Regions from separate parts of the Corallincola platygyrae genome, predicted to be linked through region 1. Evidence: riboswitches for the same ligand, from Rfam matches in the RefSeq annotation. Region 1 holds a riboswitch; each other region holds the start of a gene.
What was found. Region 1 has a riboswitch for cobalamin ahead of nrdA (class 1a ribonucleoside-diphosphate reductase subunit alpha). Riboswitches for the same ligand answer to the same signal wherever they lie in the genome.
Positions count from the first base shown of each region.

Region 1 (4,263 bases):
ACTTCTCTGTCGCACCGATACTCACAGATGTTTAAAAGGAATTGTGATGAGATTATTGCGTGCGCTTACCTGCATTATCTGTTTTATCCCGCTGCTGACCTGGGCCGAAGAACCTGATCTTTCAGAACAGGAGATGGCTTATCTGGCCCAAAGCATCGAGCTTTGGCAATCGATGGACCGCCAGACCGGCGAGATCCTGCTGCCGGGCAGTATGGCTCGATTGTCTGTACCTGAGAACTTCTACTATCTGGATCCACAGGACTCAGAAAAAGTACTGGTAGATATCTGGGGTAACCCGCCGGGCACCGGGGCGTTGGGGATGTTGTTCCCAGCAGAAACGACACCGTTTGATACTGACTCCTGGGGCGTAGTGATCAGCTACGCGGAAGATGGTTACGTATCTGACGAAGACGCATTCAATATCGATTACGACGAACTGCTCGAAGATATGCAGAGTGATACCCGTGAAGAGAGTAAAGAGCGTGAAGCGGCGGGTTATGGCTCTATCGATCTGATTGGTTGGGCGGCACGTCCTTACTATGACCAGTCTCGCCATCAGCTCTACTGGGCGAAAGAGCTGGAATTTGACCATCATCCTGACCATACCCTGAATTACAGTATTCGCAGTCTGGGGCGCAAAGGCGTACTGGAGATGAACTTTGTGGCGGGTATGGAGCAACTGGACGAGATCAACAGTAATCTGGAAAGTGTACTGACCATGGTGAATTTCGTGGAAGGCCATCGCTATCAGGACTTTGATTCTTCGGTAGATAACGTCGCAGCCTACGGCCTTGGTGCGTTGGTGGCCGGTAAGGTGGCCTCTAAAACCGGACTGCTGGCGGCGGGACTCCTGCTGCTGAAGAAGTTCTGGTGGCTGATTATTGTTGCGATTGGTGGTTTGTTCCGCGCGATTACCGGCAAGAAAGACTAGTTCGCTAAAGCCTCAGCAAAAGCCGCATCCAGTGATACTGCATGCGGCTTTTTTGTCTCTGGTTTACTCTGTTTCGGGAATAGGTTCAAAAGCCAGCTTGATGATTTGTACTGCTTCAACCAGCGGGTCCAGGAACCAGTGACGCAGATAGAGATAGGCAAAGTAGAACAGAGACAGGAAGAACGCGATCAGGCCATAGATAACAAACTGGTAGCCAATGGGGAGACCGTTTTCATCCAGTAGATGTTGGTTCTGCTCTGCCAACTTTTCTTTCAGGTCCCGCAGCTCGTCCAGTGACAGGTTAAGCAGCTCCAGGTCGGCTTTGATGCTGGTATTTAGGGCTAACAGGCGATCTGTCAGCTCTTCTAACTGCTCAACTTCTATGGCCTGAACCCCATCTTCAATCATTTTCGCAACCTCACCGCTGAGTAGGGCGACTTCGCCAACTGACTGATTTATTGAATTAACCAAGACGCTCAATGCATTGTTGGCTATCGCATTCAGCAGAGGTTTTAGAAAACCGAATAAGCCAAACAGGGCATGGGAGACCTGGTGAGCCGTATGCACCAGCTGATCTGTTTCGCGTTTTACTTCATCCAGCGCAGAGTTAATCTTGGCTGCATCTGCTTTAATCTTTGCCCATTCGGCTTTGAACGTGTCGTCAATTATCTGTTTGTCTTTCTCTACTTCCAACTTCACTCGGTCGTAGATTAAAACCCATTGTTCTTCGACTTTCTTAAGCTCTTGGATACCTGAAAGTTGCTTAATGTTGTCTTCGATCTGGTGATAGGCACTGCCGACCAGTGCCGAGTCCTTTTTGACGATGGCGCCGTAGTGTTTGGCCCCTTGGTGAATATGAAATATAGCCATGGCCACACATGCCAATATCACCAGCGGCATAAACACCATCATCAGTTTTGAAATACCGTGTATCAGTCGGAAGGATCGTTTGAAAATGGCCATATCCATCTGCCTTGAGAAAGGGGTCCAATCCTGAGCCTAGCCACTGGAGAGTGGATTTCGGTCGGAACTGATGCTTACTGGCGCGTTGTTTGATTGGGCGCAAGCTTGGTTACGGTTAAGCAGGGTGGGGCTGGATGAAGCATGGAAGTGCGCCAGACTTAAAAGTTTGGGTTGCGGTTTTTGGCTTCGGTTTTAGGTTTCGGTTTTAGGGCTAGATTGCTATCGTCATGAACTCGTATTGGCTAATGCTTTTTGTGTCTACTCGGCGGCATGTCTTGGGCGGGGCAGAATTGCCAAGGAGTGCTATAACTTTCTAGTACCGTTCAATACACGCACGAAAAGTAAGGAGTCTTTGATGACGACTTCACTCTATGAAAGATTGGGTGGTACCGAAGGCATCACCCGGATCGCCAGCGATGTAGTAGATAACCACTGTACTAACCCCCGAATCTCCAAACGATTCGCCAACGTCGATATTCCCGCGTTGAAAGCCAGCGCCGCCGCATTTTTTATCACAGGTACCGGTGGCCCTCAGGTATATGAGGGCCAAGATATGGAAACCGCCCACACCGGAATGAACATTGACGTCGAAGAGTTTGTTGCGGTTTTGGATGATGCTTTAGCGGCACTGCAGAAAAACGAGGTAGGCCAGCGCGCTCAGGAAGAGGTGCTGTTTGTGCTTTACAGCATGAAGGGCATGATAGTGCACCAGTGATTTCTGCTTGTTCTGACAATATTCGGCGGTGGTTGTGTGGCTGCAGATCCACACATCACCGCCGATTTTTTGCCCGACCTTTGTGCAACAAATCACCGTTCTCTCATTTGTCAGACACAATATGTTGACCTAAATCAATTCTTAAACCACTATATGTGCCGAACGGTTCCTTAGGACTCTTTCTACAAAGAGACCGCGGATTAATAGGGAATGTGGTGCGTAAGGTGGAAAACAGCCACCCAAACTAAGCCACAGCTGCCCCCGCAACTGTAATTGCAGAGCCATGTTCTTTAGCCACTGGAGTCCCCTCTGGGAAGGCGAACAAAGGCAACGACGCAAGAGCCAGGAGACCTGCCGTGAAGAGTGCTTCGCAGTCTTTTTATCAGCACTCAACTTCTGAATAACCAAACATCGGGCGGGGTGATCCGGTGTGTGGCTCGACCATGCTCGGTACCTGGCCCAGACACAAACGTTGGCGCCCGATCATTTGCATGGCTGGCGTCATACCTTCCCCCTGCCTTGTCGTTAAAGGAGCTCGACAAGGTGAACAGCAAGAATATCTCTGTAGCGAAACGAAGTGGCCGCCATGAGCCATTAGATCTCGATAAGATCCACAAAGTACTGACTTGGGCCGCCGAAGGTCTGGATACGGTATCTGTGAGTCAGGTCGAGCTGAAAGCCCACCTGCAGTTTCATGATGGCATTACCACCACGGAGATCCACGAAACCCTGATTAAGTCGGCAGCGGATCTTATCTCTGAAGAAACCCCTGACTATCAATACTTGGCTGCTCGCCTGGCTATCTTCCACCTACGCAAAAAGGCCTATGGTCAGTATGCGCCGCCATCGCTGTACCAGCATGTCGGTCGTTTGGTTGACCTGCAGCGTTATGACGCCCAGCTGCTGCAGGATTACAGCATGGAAGAGTTCACCTTGATGGACAGCTTTATCGACCATCAGCGAGATCTGACCTTTGCCTATGCTGCGGTGAAACAGCTGGAAGGCAAGTATCTGGTGCAGGACCGGGTGAAGGGCGAGTTCTACGAGAGCCCACAGTTCCTCTATCTGTTGATCGGTGCTTGCCTGTTCGCCAATTACGACAAAGCGATTCGCCTGGATTATGTGCGTCGCTTCTATGAGGCGGCATCAACCTTTAAGGTCTCTTTGCCGACGCCAATTATGGCGGGTGTACGCACCCCGACTCGCCAATTCAGCTCCTGTGTATTGATTGAGTGCGGTGACTCACTGGATTCCATTAACGCGACGACATCGGCGATTGTGCGTTACGTCAGTCAACGTGCGGGCATCGGTATTAACGGTGGTCGTATTCGTGCATTGGGCTCGCCAATTCGTGGCGGCGAAGCCAACCACACCGGCTGTATTCCTTTCTTCAAACACTTCCAAACCGCAGTGAAGTGCTGTTCTCAGGGCGGTGTGCGCGGCGGTGCTGCGACCCTGTTCTATCCGCTATGGCACCTGGAAGCGGAAGAGCTACTGGTGCTGAAGAACAACCGGGGCGTAGAAGAGAACCGTGTCCGTCATCTGGATTACGGGGTGCAGCTAAACCGTTTGATGTACCAGCGTCTGCTGCAGAATGGCGACATTTCTCTGTTTAGCCCATCAGATGTGCCCGGTCTATATGACGCCTTCTTCG
Region 1 is NZ_BAABLI010000008.1:253,874-258,136, forward strand. It holds gene ABEA14_RS06795 (DUF2167 domain-containing protein) at 47-931, shown strand; gene ABEA14_RS06800 (hypothetical protein) at 995-1,894, opposite strand; gene ABEA14_RS06805 (group I truncated hemoglobin) at 2,250-2,609, shown strand; cobalamin riboswitch at 2,756-2,982, shown strand; gene nrdA (class 1a ribonucleoside-diphosphate reductase subunit alpha) at 3,153-4,263, shown strand, end outside.

Region 2 (4,263 bases), on a different contig from region 1:
TTAGAAAATGGGCAAACCTGTGATCAATTTCAGAGTTTTCCCCTTGCGTTCATTTTTTCACCAAATTAGTTCCTATAGCCTTTGCTAATTCATTGTTAAAGCATAGGTTTGTCGCTAGAGTAATCTGTCCCACACATCCAACCAGTGACGCCATGCTGCCGGTATTTACTATCTTTGTGCCCGTTTTCAGTCTCATCTTAATTGGCTGGCTGATGGGGCGTTTTGCCGGCTTCGCAACACAACACTATCAGGGCATTGCAGCACTGACATTTAACCTTTTAGTGCCCGCTCTGCTGTTTTACGGCAGCTTTAATGCTGAGTGGCCGAGTAAGATCCCCTGGGGTTTATTCGGCAGTTATTACCTGCCACAACTAGCAATATTTATCCTGGCCTGGTGCCTTTGTGGGTGGCGCCTGACTGGGGCGGAAAAGTCTTGTGTGGCGCTGGGCAGCACCTACTCCAATAACGTACTGATTGGTATCCCCTGCATTCTCGCAGTATTCGGCGATGAAGCGCTGGCGCCAGCTTTTCTCATTATCGGTTTTCACAGCGCCCTGCTGTTTACCATCAGCGGCCTGGCGTTAGAGCTAGGCCAAAAACAAGGCCCACATTGGAAAGCGTTTCTTAAAGCCTTGTTCAATACCATTACCACACCACTGGTCGCCTCGATATTGCTTGGAGTGCTGGCAAAACTGCTTGAGTTGGAACTACCACGAAGTATGGTAACCATCCTTGAGTGGTTGGGTGATGCCGCCATTCCTTGCTCTTTATTGGTGTTGGGCATAGCGTTAGCAAAATATTCACTTAAAGGCATCGGCTTTCGGGTCATAGTGATGAGCGCTCTTAAAGTGATTTTGATGCCATTACTGGTTTGGGTCATGACTTGGTATTGGTGGCGGCCGAGTGATTACGAGGTGGGTGCAGTTGTCATTCTTTTAGCTGCTACACCGGTGGGAATAAACGCCTATGCATTTGCCCATCAGCATAAACAGGCTGAACCGCAAGTGGCAGCCGCGGTACTTTTGTCTACGATGTTAGCCAGCATCACGATGAGCATGTGGCTGGCAGCACTATTGCTACCCAAGACGTAACATGGATGATGATTTGAGATGGCGATAACACACCTCTACCTGGTCAGGCACGGCGAAACGGAATGGAATCAATCCCTTCGCCTGCAAGGGCACCTCGACAGCCCGTTAACCGATAAAGGTTGGGACCAGGCAAAACAAGCCGCCAGGCTATTAGAAGGTACCGAATTGAGTGCCATTTACACCAGTGACCTAGGACGCTGCAACGATACTGCACAATTGATTGCCAACCGACACCAGTTGTCATTGACCCAGTTACCAGGTTTGCGAGAACGCCACTTCGGTCCACTTCAGGGGATGCAGCTGACAGAAATGACAGCACAACAACTGGCCTTATGTAATCTGCACGTCGATAGCTCACCAGACGCGACGCCGCAGGGAGGCGAAAGTGTCAGAGATGTTTGGCATCGCAGCGAACAAACCTTGGCGGATATCGCTGGCAACCATGTTGACCAGGCCGTCGCCGTGGTCACTCACGGATCCGTACTGGCGATCTTGCTTCAAGGGTTAGCTTCTCTCCCCCTGCACCCTGTTCGCAGTGGGCATTACGAAAATGGCTCGGTAGTGGGGTTGGCCTGGGCTCACTAGCCTTTACATAAACGAGCGTTCTAAACTTGTTGTTACATAAGTTTTACCGGATAATCTCGCCCCATTGATGTGTTGGCTTGCGCAAAAACTGATAACTCAGAGACAGCAGCAACACACCTTGCAAAGGTGCCATACAGGCTTAAAAGGGAACGCGGTGTAATACCGCGGCTGTACCCGCAACTGTGAACAGAGCGCTACAATCTCAACTTGAGAAACCACTGAACAGATTGTGTTGTTTGGGAAGGTATGTAGCCGGGACGAAACGTCCTAATGCTGTGAGCCAGGAGACCTGCCTCTGCAAGTATAAACACGGCTTTTTGCTTTTCCTGAGCGGGTTACTCAGGGCAGTGTTATCCAGTCTTGCGCCATCTGCGCGCCACCTGATGACCCCGCCACCTGACCCGTATTTGGTATTCAGCAAATATCTGTCCGTATACGCATACTGATACAGGTACCAGGCGGATCACGTTGCAAACATCCACCCGAACGTCGCAAAGACAGTCGCAGTCAGCCAATGCTGATGCAGACTCACTGCTTAAGGTTGAGAATCTGCACTGGCAGGCAGATGCGCGTGCCATTCTTGAGCATATAAGTTTTGCAATCGCCCCAGGTAGCTTTGTCGGTCTGATTGGCCCCAACGGAGCCGGTAAATCCAGTTTGCTGCGCTGTCTGTACCGAGTTAACCGTCCTACGCAGGGGCGTATACAGCTAAATGGTCAAGATATATGGCACAGTTCGGCCCGTGAAATTGCCTGCCAGATTGCTGTGGTATTGCAGGAAACCACAGGCAACTTTGGTTTAAGGTTGCGCGATGTGGTGCGCATGGGACTCACCCCGCATAAGCGCGCATTCGAGTTTGACAGCGCCGCGGACCTCGCGCTGGTCGATGATGCAATTGATCAGGTCGGCCTGACGGCATTGGCGAAACAGCCTTTTGACCAACTCTCAGGCGGTGAAAAACAGCGTGCACTTATTGCCCGCGCCATTGTGCAACGCCCCAAACTCTTGTTGATGGATGAGCCCACTAACCACTTGGATGTGCGGTACCAGATCCAAGTATTGGAGCTAGCCAAACATCTGGGAACCACAGTGCTCTCCTCCATCCATGATCTGAATTTAGCCAGTGCATTCTGCGATCAATTGCTGTTACTCAATCAGGGAGAACTGGTTGAGCAAGGCTCTCCGGATCAAGTGCTAACTGAGGCCACTCTGGCCAACGTATTTGGCGTCTGCAGCAGTATTGACCGCCACCCAGACCATGGCCACCCAAGGATCACTTACCATTACGGATACCGTTCCGGCGATCATGGCAACAACTCGTCTGGGGTGTCCGATGACTGAGTTGCTCTGGCGCTTTCCGATGTTTCGCGTTTCGGCCATCACGGCTCTCGTGATTATCGCCCTGCTGTCACCCATGCTGGCAGCCAGCTTCGGCGCCGCGCAAATAGAGTTTGCCGATGTATGGCGCGCCACCTGCGCGCAGTTGGGTGGCGGATGCGATATCAGCCATATCAAACAGAAGATCATTATCGACATTCGCCTACCCCGGGTTCTGCTTGCGTTTATCGCTGGGGCCGGCCTGGCACTTTCCGGCGCAGTGCTTCAAACCGTCACTCGTAACCCTCTGGCCGATCCCTACCTGTTTGGGATCTCGTCTGGCGCTTCATTTGGTGCCGTCATGGTGATTGCAGTCCTTGGCCTCGGCGCAACTATCGCCCTGCCCATGGGTGCCTTCGTGGGCAGTGCATTGTCGGTTGCTCTGGTAGTCGCCATGAGCAGCCGCCCCGGAGGCAACCAAATCGAGCGTATGTTGCTGGCTGGTGTGGCTATTTCATTTATGTTCAGCGCCGTCACCAGCCTAGCACTCTACACCAGCGAACCGTCAGCCACAGCCTCAGTGTTGTTCTGGACGTTGGGCAGTTTTACTCGTGCCAGCTGGGACACGCTTTGGTTGCCGCTGCTAATAACCGGCGCCAGCTTAGTGCTGTTTCTCGGCTTTGCTCGCCAATTAAACGCCGTTTTAGCCGGTGAAGAGAGTGCACGCACTCTGGGTGTCGATGTCGCCAAACTTCGCATCGGCATGTTACTGCTCAGCTCACTGATAACAGCGACCCTGGTGGCCTACTGTGGCGGTATCGCCTTTGTTGGTCTGATGATCCCACATCTGGTGCGCATGCTGCTGGGCGTCAATGTGATGCGCAACCTGCTGGCTACCTGTCTGACCGGAGGCCTGTTTATGGTCTGGATCGACGTGCTGGCTAGGAAGCTACTGCCCGATCAGGAGCTGCCGGTTGGCGTCATTACGTCGGCGTTGGGCAGCCTGTTCTTCCTGATCATTTTGCGCCGCCGTGCCAGTAAGGGGATCTGATGAGCCAGCGTAAATATGCTCCTACCCTGATGGTCCAAGGAACCACGTCAGACGCTGGCAAAAGTATTACGGTTGCCGGTCTGTGCAGAGTGTTTGCCCGTCGAGGCTACAAAGTCGCGCCGTTTAAGCCGCAAAATATGGCTTTGAACAGTGCGGTCACCGCTAACGGCGGCGAGATAGGTCGAGCACAAGCCCTGCAAGCGGTGGCGGCAAGCGTCG
Region 2 is NZ_BAABLI010000011.1:42,719-46,981, forward strand. It holds gene ABEA14_RS09395 (AEC family transporter) at 153-1,091, shown strand; gene ABEA14_RS09400 (histidine phosphatase family protein) at 1,110-1,676, shown strand; cobalamin riboswitch at 1,784-1,987, shown strand; gene ABEA14_RS09405 (ABC transporter ATP-binding protein) at 2,145-3,017, shown strand; gene ABEA14_RS09410 (FecCD family ABC transporter permease) at 3,010-4,044, shown strand; gene ABEA14_RS09415 (cobyric acid synthase) at 4,044-4,263, shown strand, end outside.
Region 2: linked by a shared signal. The riboswitch ahead of ABEA14_RS09405 (ABC transporter ATP-binding protein) and the one ahead of nrdA (class 1a ribonucleoside-diphosphate reductase subunit alpha) in region 1 are both predicted to bind cobalamin.

Region 3 (4,263 bases), on a different contig from region 1:
TCCAGATGCCAGTTGCCAACCTCAGAGCCGACTATGTTGACGCTGGGTGATTCGGCAAAAGCCCGTTTAGCCCCTTCCCGTCGCTGCCTGGCATTAGCTGCAGCGCGTGGCCCTTCAATAATCAAAGCCTTTCTCTGGCCCAGCAGTTTTGTTTTTTCTACCAAATGCTGGGCCGCCAGGTACCCGCCCTGATTATTGTCCACAGATACAAAGGGGATGGGTGACAAGCCTGCGTTGGCGACCGCTTTTTGACTAATACGGTTGTCGATATTGATTAGTTTTATCCCTGCCAGACTTGCCTTTTTCAATACGGGAACGATCCGGACCGAATCAGCCGGGGCGATCACAATGGCATCGATCCCCATTCTCAGTTGTTTATCGATCAGCTCCGCCTGTTGCTCTACCAGTGTCTCATTGGTGCCTGAGCGAACGATCAGTTCAATGCCTTGCTCTTTTGCTGCGCGTTTCGCCCCCTTTTCCAACTCAAGATAAAAAGGGTTAACCAGTGACTTCATCACCAACAATACTTTTGGCTTAGCGCCTGTGGCGGCATCGGGTTCGGTAGGAGTTGGATCGCTACAACTGATAGCAAAAAAGGAGGTGAGTACGACGAGCAGACGACTGACATAGGACACGGCAACGACCTCACTGATATTACTAATGCTAATAATAGGATGTTTTAACATGCCTGTTTGCGCTTCCCTTACGAAAAAGCCCGGCACTGGCCGGGCTTGAGCAACAAGGTGTCTGTAACGTGACTAGAAATGGCGGTAGGAGACACCCAGGTAATACTCATCGCCTGGTGTGTTATAGCCGTATACGTTCTCGTAGCTTTCATCAAACAGGTTGCTGGCCTTGGCACGGACAGTCCAACTATCAGTCACAAAGTAAGCAACGCCTAAGTTGACCAAGTGGTAGTCGTCGAGGCGTTGGCCTGCGTCGGTGCGTTCGCCGTGATACTCATATTGGGCGAGGAATTCGAAATCCTGCCAGTCATAAGTCACCTGATAGCTACCGGTCTTGCGAGCGCGTCGAATCAGTTGTGAGCCGGTGGCTTTGTCTTCAGCATCAACGTAGCTGAGGGTGGCTCGGTGACCCAGACCCAGCGCACGATAACCCAGGGTTACTTCGCCGCCCGTGATGGTTACTTCACTTACATTCTCAGGGGTACAGTTCCAGAACTCGTCGCAGATCCACTCGATGAGATCATCCACTTCGGTGCGATAAAGGCTGGCGGTGGCATTAACGCCCCAATATTGTGAACGTACCAGCAACTCGTAACTGTCGGCGGTCTCGGAGGTCAGATCCGGGTTGCCCTGAGAACCAAAGGATTCAGGGTAATAGAGGTCGTTGAAGGTGGGTGCTTTAAAGCTGTGTCCAGCATTCAGTGCGACCAGCAGTTTGTCGGTAACGTGATAACCCAGACTGGCGTTATAGGTAGTTTCAGAGTCGATGTTTTCAACATCGTCATAGCGAATTGCTGCCTCAGCGATCCATTTCTGATCCTGGAACTGAGCGTTGGCAAACACCGCGGTGACATCACGTGAGTCTTCAGCAAAGTCAGTATTGGCACTGACCTCTTCCTGGTAATAATCGATACCGGCGGCTACGCTGAAGGCGCTGTATACCTGATATTGATTGATCCAGCTGACCTGGTCGCGGCGGGTTTCAAAGAAGTCGCCATCACCTTTAGCGATGCCATTGCCGTAGTTTTCGTTGTAGTCACGGCTTTGGGCGACGGACAATACGCTGTTCCACTCATCACGTTGGTAGTGCGTGCGCAGCTGCCACAAATGGTTTTTGTAGTCGGTGCGATTTGCACCAAAGCTATTGTCATAGTCGTTGGCGCCGTCATCGATTTGTGCAACCCAGTCCAGCGTCAGTTGGTCGTTGATGCTGTAGTCACCACGAATCGCAGCAGAGAGACGGTCATAACCATCATCATCGGTTTCGTCGTCCTTGCGGGCATCAAAACCGCGGCTGTCCTCGGCGCTGGCACTCAGGGTGGTGGTGCCGCCGGCGTAGCCGATACCTACCTGACCATCACCAGCGATGAAGCTGTTGGTGCCGGTTTCTACACCTAACTGGAACTCTCCAGCGTTCAGTCGACGAGTAAAGATATTAATGACACCACCCAGCGCATCAGAACCCCAAAGTGACGCGCGAGGCCCCTTGATCACTTCGATTCGCTCGATCTGCGCAATAGGCAGATTTTCGATCGCTTTGTTACCCAGAGTAGCGGAGCCAGTACGAACGCCATCGACCAGAATCAGGGTATGGTCTGAGCTGGTGCCCCGGGTAAAGAGTGAAGTCTGTTGGCCTGCGCCACCTTGTCTGGCAACATCAAGACCTGCCACAGTGGATAGCAGGTCAGCCAGTGACTGAGGTTGAAGCTTGTCGATATCATCGCGGGTGATCACTTCAACCGCCGCCATGACGTGATCTACCTGCTGTGGTACTCGGCTGGCAGTCACAACAATATGTTCAATATCGTCGCTTTCTCTGGGCAGCACATCGTCTGCCATGGCTGAGGATGAGATCAGGCCACTGAACAATAGAACGCCTGTTGCCCAATGAGCTTTAGCTGTTTTGCCGCTTAACAATTGAAAGTGCATTGTGTTCCTCTTTGTTGGCGCCCTCCGCGCCTGTTGTTATGTATGTGGTCTTTACACCACTATTTGCATTGCGCCGGTTCCGGACTGACACCTGAAAAATATTTCAGATGAATACCGTTGCGGGGGCAGTGCCAGAGTCTCGCTGGCTTCCCGTGCGCAATACCCTTTAATTGGCGCGCTTTGCTGTTGCTGCACGCGCTGTCATTAACACCTCGCACATCCGATGCATGCCATCGAGTGCGCGCGGTGAGAATCTGTGTAACAGATCGCCATCAATACTGTAGATCTGCTTGTTTTTTACGGCAGGTAGCTCCTGCCATTTATCCCAAATCATCGCCGTGGCCTTGGATGTACCATGGTCCTCGGGGCGAACAATGACTTCTGCGTCAGTGAGTAGCACTTGCTCCAGACTGACCTGAGGATAAGCGGTGCTGGCATCTGCCATCACGTTTACACCACCGCAGCTATGAATCATTTGGTGGATCCAGCTCTCTTTGGAAATGCTCATCAGCGGATTGCTCCAAAGTTGGTAGAAAACTTTAATTGGTGGCTGTTGCGCATACGCATTACGCAGTCCCGCCAGACGTTCTAAAAATGCCGTGGCTGCCTCTTTGGCTTGCTCCTGATGACCCAGCATGTCACCCAATTCACTGATCTCGTCGGCGATCTGCTCCAGAGATTCGGGCTCGCTGTGGTAAATAGTAAAACCAAGCTTTTTGAGCTGTTCGATATCACCGGGTTGGTTGCCGCCTTTCCACACCACGATCAGGTCCGGCTCCAATTCCAGAACTCTGTCGAGTTGAATGCCGTGATAGCCGCCGATACGGGGAATGCTTAAGGCTTGTTCGGGGTAATCTGCATACTCTGTGGTGGCGACGATCTTATCGCCGGCACCGATAGCAAAAAGCATCTCAACAGCGTGTGGGGAGAGGGCAACTATCCGTTCAATATTTCCTTCAACAGTCCGTTCAATAGGACGTTCGATCGGTTTTGCCATCGTTAGTGCTGGGCTCAGCGTGAGCAGCACCAACAGTATCCACTGCTTCATCCTTGGATTCATTACGGACGCTCCTTGTTTGATGAGGAAAGGCCAGCGATAGCCATCAGTTTATCGATATCCAGATGTTGTTCGAACTGGTCTGCCAGGTGATTCAATTGCTGCTCGCGACACTGAGCGATATCCAGGGTTTCAACGGCTTTTCCATAGACCCAGCTGAGTATTGCAGCGCATGCATCAGGCTTATCAAGTAGCCCATGCAGGTATGTGCCAATGACTTGGCCATCATGGCTGATAGCGCCATCGGCTCTGTCACCGAGCAGGATGAGAGGTTGGCTGAGTGCCGGGCCATGACTTCGGCCCGCGTGGATCTCATAACCGGCGACTTCCGCTTGGCTGTTATCCAGTTGCAGCTGCCCCTCACAGTTCACCAGCGCCTTGTTTGCTGTTAGCTCTGTGTGCATCGACAGGTAGCCTAAGCCTTGGCTTTCGCCTGCGGCACTTTCAATGCCCTGAGGATCTTGAATTGTCTCTCCAAGCATCTGGAAACCGCCACAGATCCCCAGCAGCTTGCCGCCATAGCGAAGATGACGGGCGATCTCTTTGTCCCATCCCTGGCTGCGGATAAACGCCAGATCGTCTCTTACCGAT
Region 3 is NZ_BAABLI010000011.1:47,667-51,929, reverse strand. It holds gene ABEA14_RS09430 (substrate-binding domain-containing protein) at 1-686, opposite strand, end outside; gene ABEA14_RS09425 (TonB-dependent receptor domain-containing protein) at 759-2,615, opposite strand; cobalamin riboswitch at 2,670-2,829, opposite strand; partial or broken gene ABEA14_RS09420 (cobalamin-binding protein) at 2,941-3,525, opposite strand; gene ABEA14_RS09415 (cobyric acid synthase) at 3,675-4,263, opposite strand, start outside.
Region 3: linked by a shared signal. The riboswitch ahead of ABEA14_RS09425 (TonB-dependent receptor domain-containing protein) and the one ahead of nrdA (class 1a ribonucleoside-diphosphate reductase subunit alpha) in region 1 are both predicted to bind cobalamin.

Region 4 (4,263 bases), on a different contig from region 1:
AATGATTTTATCTTCCAGCGCTTGAGTAAAGGTGTGGCCGCTGTCGAGGCGCCAAGTATTCTGGTTATAACAGCCTTTGCACTGATGTTCGCACCCTGAAACGAACAGGGTGCAGCGGGTGCCGGGTCCATTGACCACATCAATGGGGTGATAGGCCTGATAGTACATTAGAGGTGCTTAACCCGGCGCTTAACTTCTTCCTGCTTGCCCGCGTTAAACGGTCTGGCATCTGGGCTGCCCAGGTAGCCACAGACTCGCCGAGTCACCGAGACTTTAGCTGGGTCATGGTTGCCGCAGTTAGGGCAGGTAAAACCTTTGCTGGTGCAGTCAAATTCGCCCTGGTAGTTACATTCGTAACACTCATCGATAGGCGTATTCGTCCCGTAATAGGGCACGCGCTCGTAGCTGTAATCCCAAACATCTTCCAGCGCTTTGAGATTGTGCTGAATATTCGGATATTCGCCATAACAAATAAAGCCGCCGCTACTTATCGCCGGGTAGGCCATTTCAAAATCCAGCTTGTCGAACGGATTTACCTTTTTCTCAACATCCAGATGGAAGCTGTTGGTGTAGTAGCCCTTGTCAGTGACGCCATCGATCACGCCGTAACTGATGGTGTCCAGTCGACAGAAGCGACTACACAGATTTTCACTCGGTGTAGCATACAGGCTGAAACCAAACCCGGTTTCACGCTTCCAACGTTCGGTCGCCAACCTTAAGTGGGCAACAATCGCCTGAGCTTTTTGCTGGCGGGTGTTATCGTCAAATAGATGGTCATCAGCGCCAAACAGGGCATTGACGGTTTCATGCAAACCGATATAACCCAGCGAAATCGACGCGCGACCATTCTTAAACAGCTGGATCACGTCATCATCAGCCTTCAGCCTGACGCCGCATGCACCTTCCATGTAAAGGATTGGGGCGACGCGTGCTTTTACGCCTTCCAATCGCGCAATACGGGAGTCCAGCGCTTTTTTGGCGAGTAGCAGTCTGTCGTCCAGTAGTCGGTAGAACAGGGTCTCATCACCCTGAGCCTCCAGTGCTAAACGAGGCAAGTTGAGGCTCACTACACCAAGGTTGTTGCGTCCGTCATGTACCTCTTCGCCTTGCTCTTCATATTGGCCAAGGAAGCTCCGGCACCCCATGGGTGTCTTAAATGACCCAGTGACATTGACAACCTGCTCATAGTTGAGGATATCTGGGTACATGCGCTTACTGGCACATTCCAGCGCCAAATGTTTGATGTCGTAGTTGGGGTCGTCCGCCAATCGGTTTAAGCCCTGCTTAATTACGAAAACCAGTTTGGGGAAAACGGCTGTTTTTTTGTTTCGCCCTAAACCGGCAATGCGGTTTTTCAATATAGCCGTTTGGATCAGGCGCGCTTCCCAGCTGTCGCCCAATCCAAAACCAAAGGTCACAAATGGGGTTTGGCCATTGGCGGTATGCAGCGTATTTACTTCGTATTCCAACGACTGAAACGCATCAAAACACTCTTTTTCAGTCAGTTGCCTAGCATAGGCTTCTGCGTTATCGATTTTCCACTCGTTGGCGATGGCCAAGTGTTTTTCATAACTGGCAGTGACATATGGACTGAGTACTTCATCGATGCGGTTAACTGTGGTGCCACCGTAAATATGTGAGGCAACCTGAGCGATGATCTGGGCAGTGACCGCCGTAGCTGTAGCGATGGACTTAGGCGTATCGATTTCGGCATTGCCCATCTTAAAGCCGTTTTCCAGCATGCCCTTCAGGTCAATCAGCATGCAGTTGAACATGGGGAAGAAGGGTGCGTAATCGAGGTCGTGGTAATGCAGCTCGCCTTTGTCGTGTGCCGAAACAACATCCTTCGGCAGAATATGGCGACGGGCATAATGTTTAGCAACAATGCCTGCCAGCAGATCCCGCTGGGTAGGGATAACCTTGCTGTCTTTATTGGCGTTTTCATTGAGCAGGTTTAGGTCGCTCTGCTCCATTAAACCACGGATCTCCTGGTTTAATTGGCTGGCTTTTTCTCGGGCCAGGTCACGGTCGTGACGATATTCGATGTACGCTCGTGCAACGGCCTTTTGTTCACTCGCCATCAGACAATCTTCGACTGCCTGTTGGATCTCATCGATATGAAGGTCGATGTTGTTGGAAAGTCGACTGATCGCTTGCTCTGTGACTTTTTCAGCAAGTTCGCTTGAGCCAATACCCACGACCTGACAGGCACTTTGTACCGCGCTTTGAATTCGTTTGGGGTTAAAGGGCGCGCGACTTCCATCTCGCTTGATCACGACTTGCTGCATTGGTCTCTCCAGAGCTTAATTAGTTTTGTTATTGAGAGCCGTCTGGGAGTTTGTGGGGTAGGGCATGCAGACATATCTGCGCTGTCGTCGCAGATAGAGATACTTGCATGGCTGGTACACCCCGCCCAGCGTGGCTCGCTCTGATCCCGGCAGGTCTCCTGGCTTCTGGTATCGGAATTGACTGCCGCCTTCCCAGCCCTGATATAGTTCTGAGCCAGTGACGTTGCCTGATTGAAACAGGCATGAGGATGCAGTTTTCCTACCAGTTACAGTTACGGGGGTAGCTTCGGCTTGGCACCGAATTCCCTATTATCCACCTGCAAACGTTGTTAGTGCAGCTTTGGACCGAAATCCTATATATAGTGGCATCTATTTTTTGCTGGCACTAGATGAGGTGTTTGGGTAAGTAGGGCTTCTTTGATTCAAGACAAAAATGCGGAAGGTGTTTTAATAACTGCATGAAAGTGTGATGTTGAATGCAACTCAACAGCCTTCTTGATTGTTTGGCACTAATCACCCAATGCGATCTCGTGAAATCTGGCAGGTAGCGCTCGCGACTGCTTCGCGGGTCTGTGTTACCTTGCTATCCGTTTCTGACGTAACTAACTGTCTGGTGACCACTCATGCCTTTAAAAAAATCCTATCGAGTCATTACCGCGAGTGTTTTAGCGCTATCTTCCACACTAGCGTTAGCCAGTGAGCCCCCGTTGGTTTCAGTCGCCAGTCAGGATGCGTTTTTTGAAAATCTAAGCAAGCACTGCGGAAAGGCGTATCAAGGTAAAATCACCCTGGATAACGACCCAAGTGACGCCTTTACAGATAAACAGCTGGTGATGCATGTAAGGCGTTGCAGTGACGCACAGCTGCAAATACCTTTTCATGTAGGTGATGATCATTCTCGCACCTGGATCCTGACCAAAACTGGCTCAGGTATTTCTCTTAAGCATGATCATCGCCATAAAGATGGCAGCCATGATGAGCTGACAATGTATGGTGGCCATACACTGGATGCTGGCTGGCCTCAGGTGCAGTCCTTTCCTGCCGATCAACCCACTAAAGAGATGTTTGTAGCCGCAGGCATTCCCCAATCCAACGGCAACATGTGGCAGATGTATATTTATCCCGAAAAATTTACCTACCGACTGGTGAGAGAGGGGAGAGAATTCAGAGTGGATTTTGATCTGACTAAGTCGATCACGCCACCAAAGGCGCCTTGGGGGTATGAGGATTAGTTCATAGCCTTGGCTGTATGTTGTTTCTGTCTGCGTATGCATAGCCTTCGATGACATAAACAAAAGGCCGCGAATGCGGCCTTTGTGCAGTGATTATAGATTAGTGAGTTAAGTCCTCTGTGTGAATTATTTCACTTGGTTTGGCTGGTGGTAGCGAGTCAAGCTTTGGCCTATTGGCAGCCTTTGCAGCAATTTTTTCTAAGTTTTCAGAAAAACTTGAGATTGGTGTACTCGGTATGAACTCAGCTACCCAAACGGAAGTTCTAATCGGTTCACTTGAAAACTTCGGTACTGATTCTGCGTAAAGCGCATTCGCGGTCAAAACATTTTCAGCAAGGTCCGTAAAATTGTTAAAACCATGAAAATACTCCAGCGTAAGGTTCGCGCGCACATTTGTTATCAAATCTGCAAGTTCGTCAATTTCAGGTGTCAGCTGAAACAGAGGAATTGACTCATTGTTTGCGGGACCATATAGCAACCAAGAAATCGTTGAGGCTCTCGGATGATTAACTTCATAGGTTAGTTGGACAAACTCTGTATTGGGCGCAAAGCTCAATTGAGATTGGTAGTAAATGCCGCTCTCATCAGCGCCTACAAGAGTCACCACCTCATTTTGGAATGATTCGGTACTGCATTCTGCATCAGTCAGGGGTTGTGAAAATGCCGAACGAGATGGGAATATGATATTGCCATCCTGAGTGCGGTAACTCTGAAAATCACAGTAGTGGTAGTACACTTCGTCT
Region 4 is NZ_BAABLI010000016.1:123,243-127,505, forward strand. It holds gene nrdG (anaerobic ribonucleoside-triphosphate reductase-activating protein) at 1-168, opposite strand, end outside; gene nrdD (anaerobic ribonucleoside-triphosphate reductase) at 168-2,288, opposite strand; cobalamin riboswitch at 2,420-2,653, opposite strand; gene ABEA14_RS14585 (hypothetical protein) at 2,912-3,520, shown strand; gene ABEA14_RS14590 (hypothetical protein) at 3,621-4,263, opposite strand, start outside.
Region 4: linked by a shared signal. The riboswitch ahead of nrdD (anaerobic ribonucleoside-triphosphate reductase) and the one ahead of nrdA (class 1a ribonucleoside-diphosphate reductase subunit alpha) in region 1 are both predicted to bind cobalamin.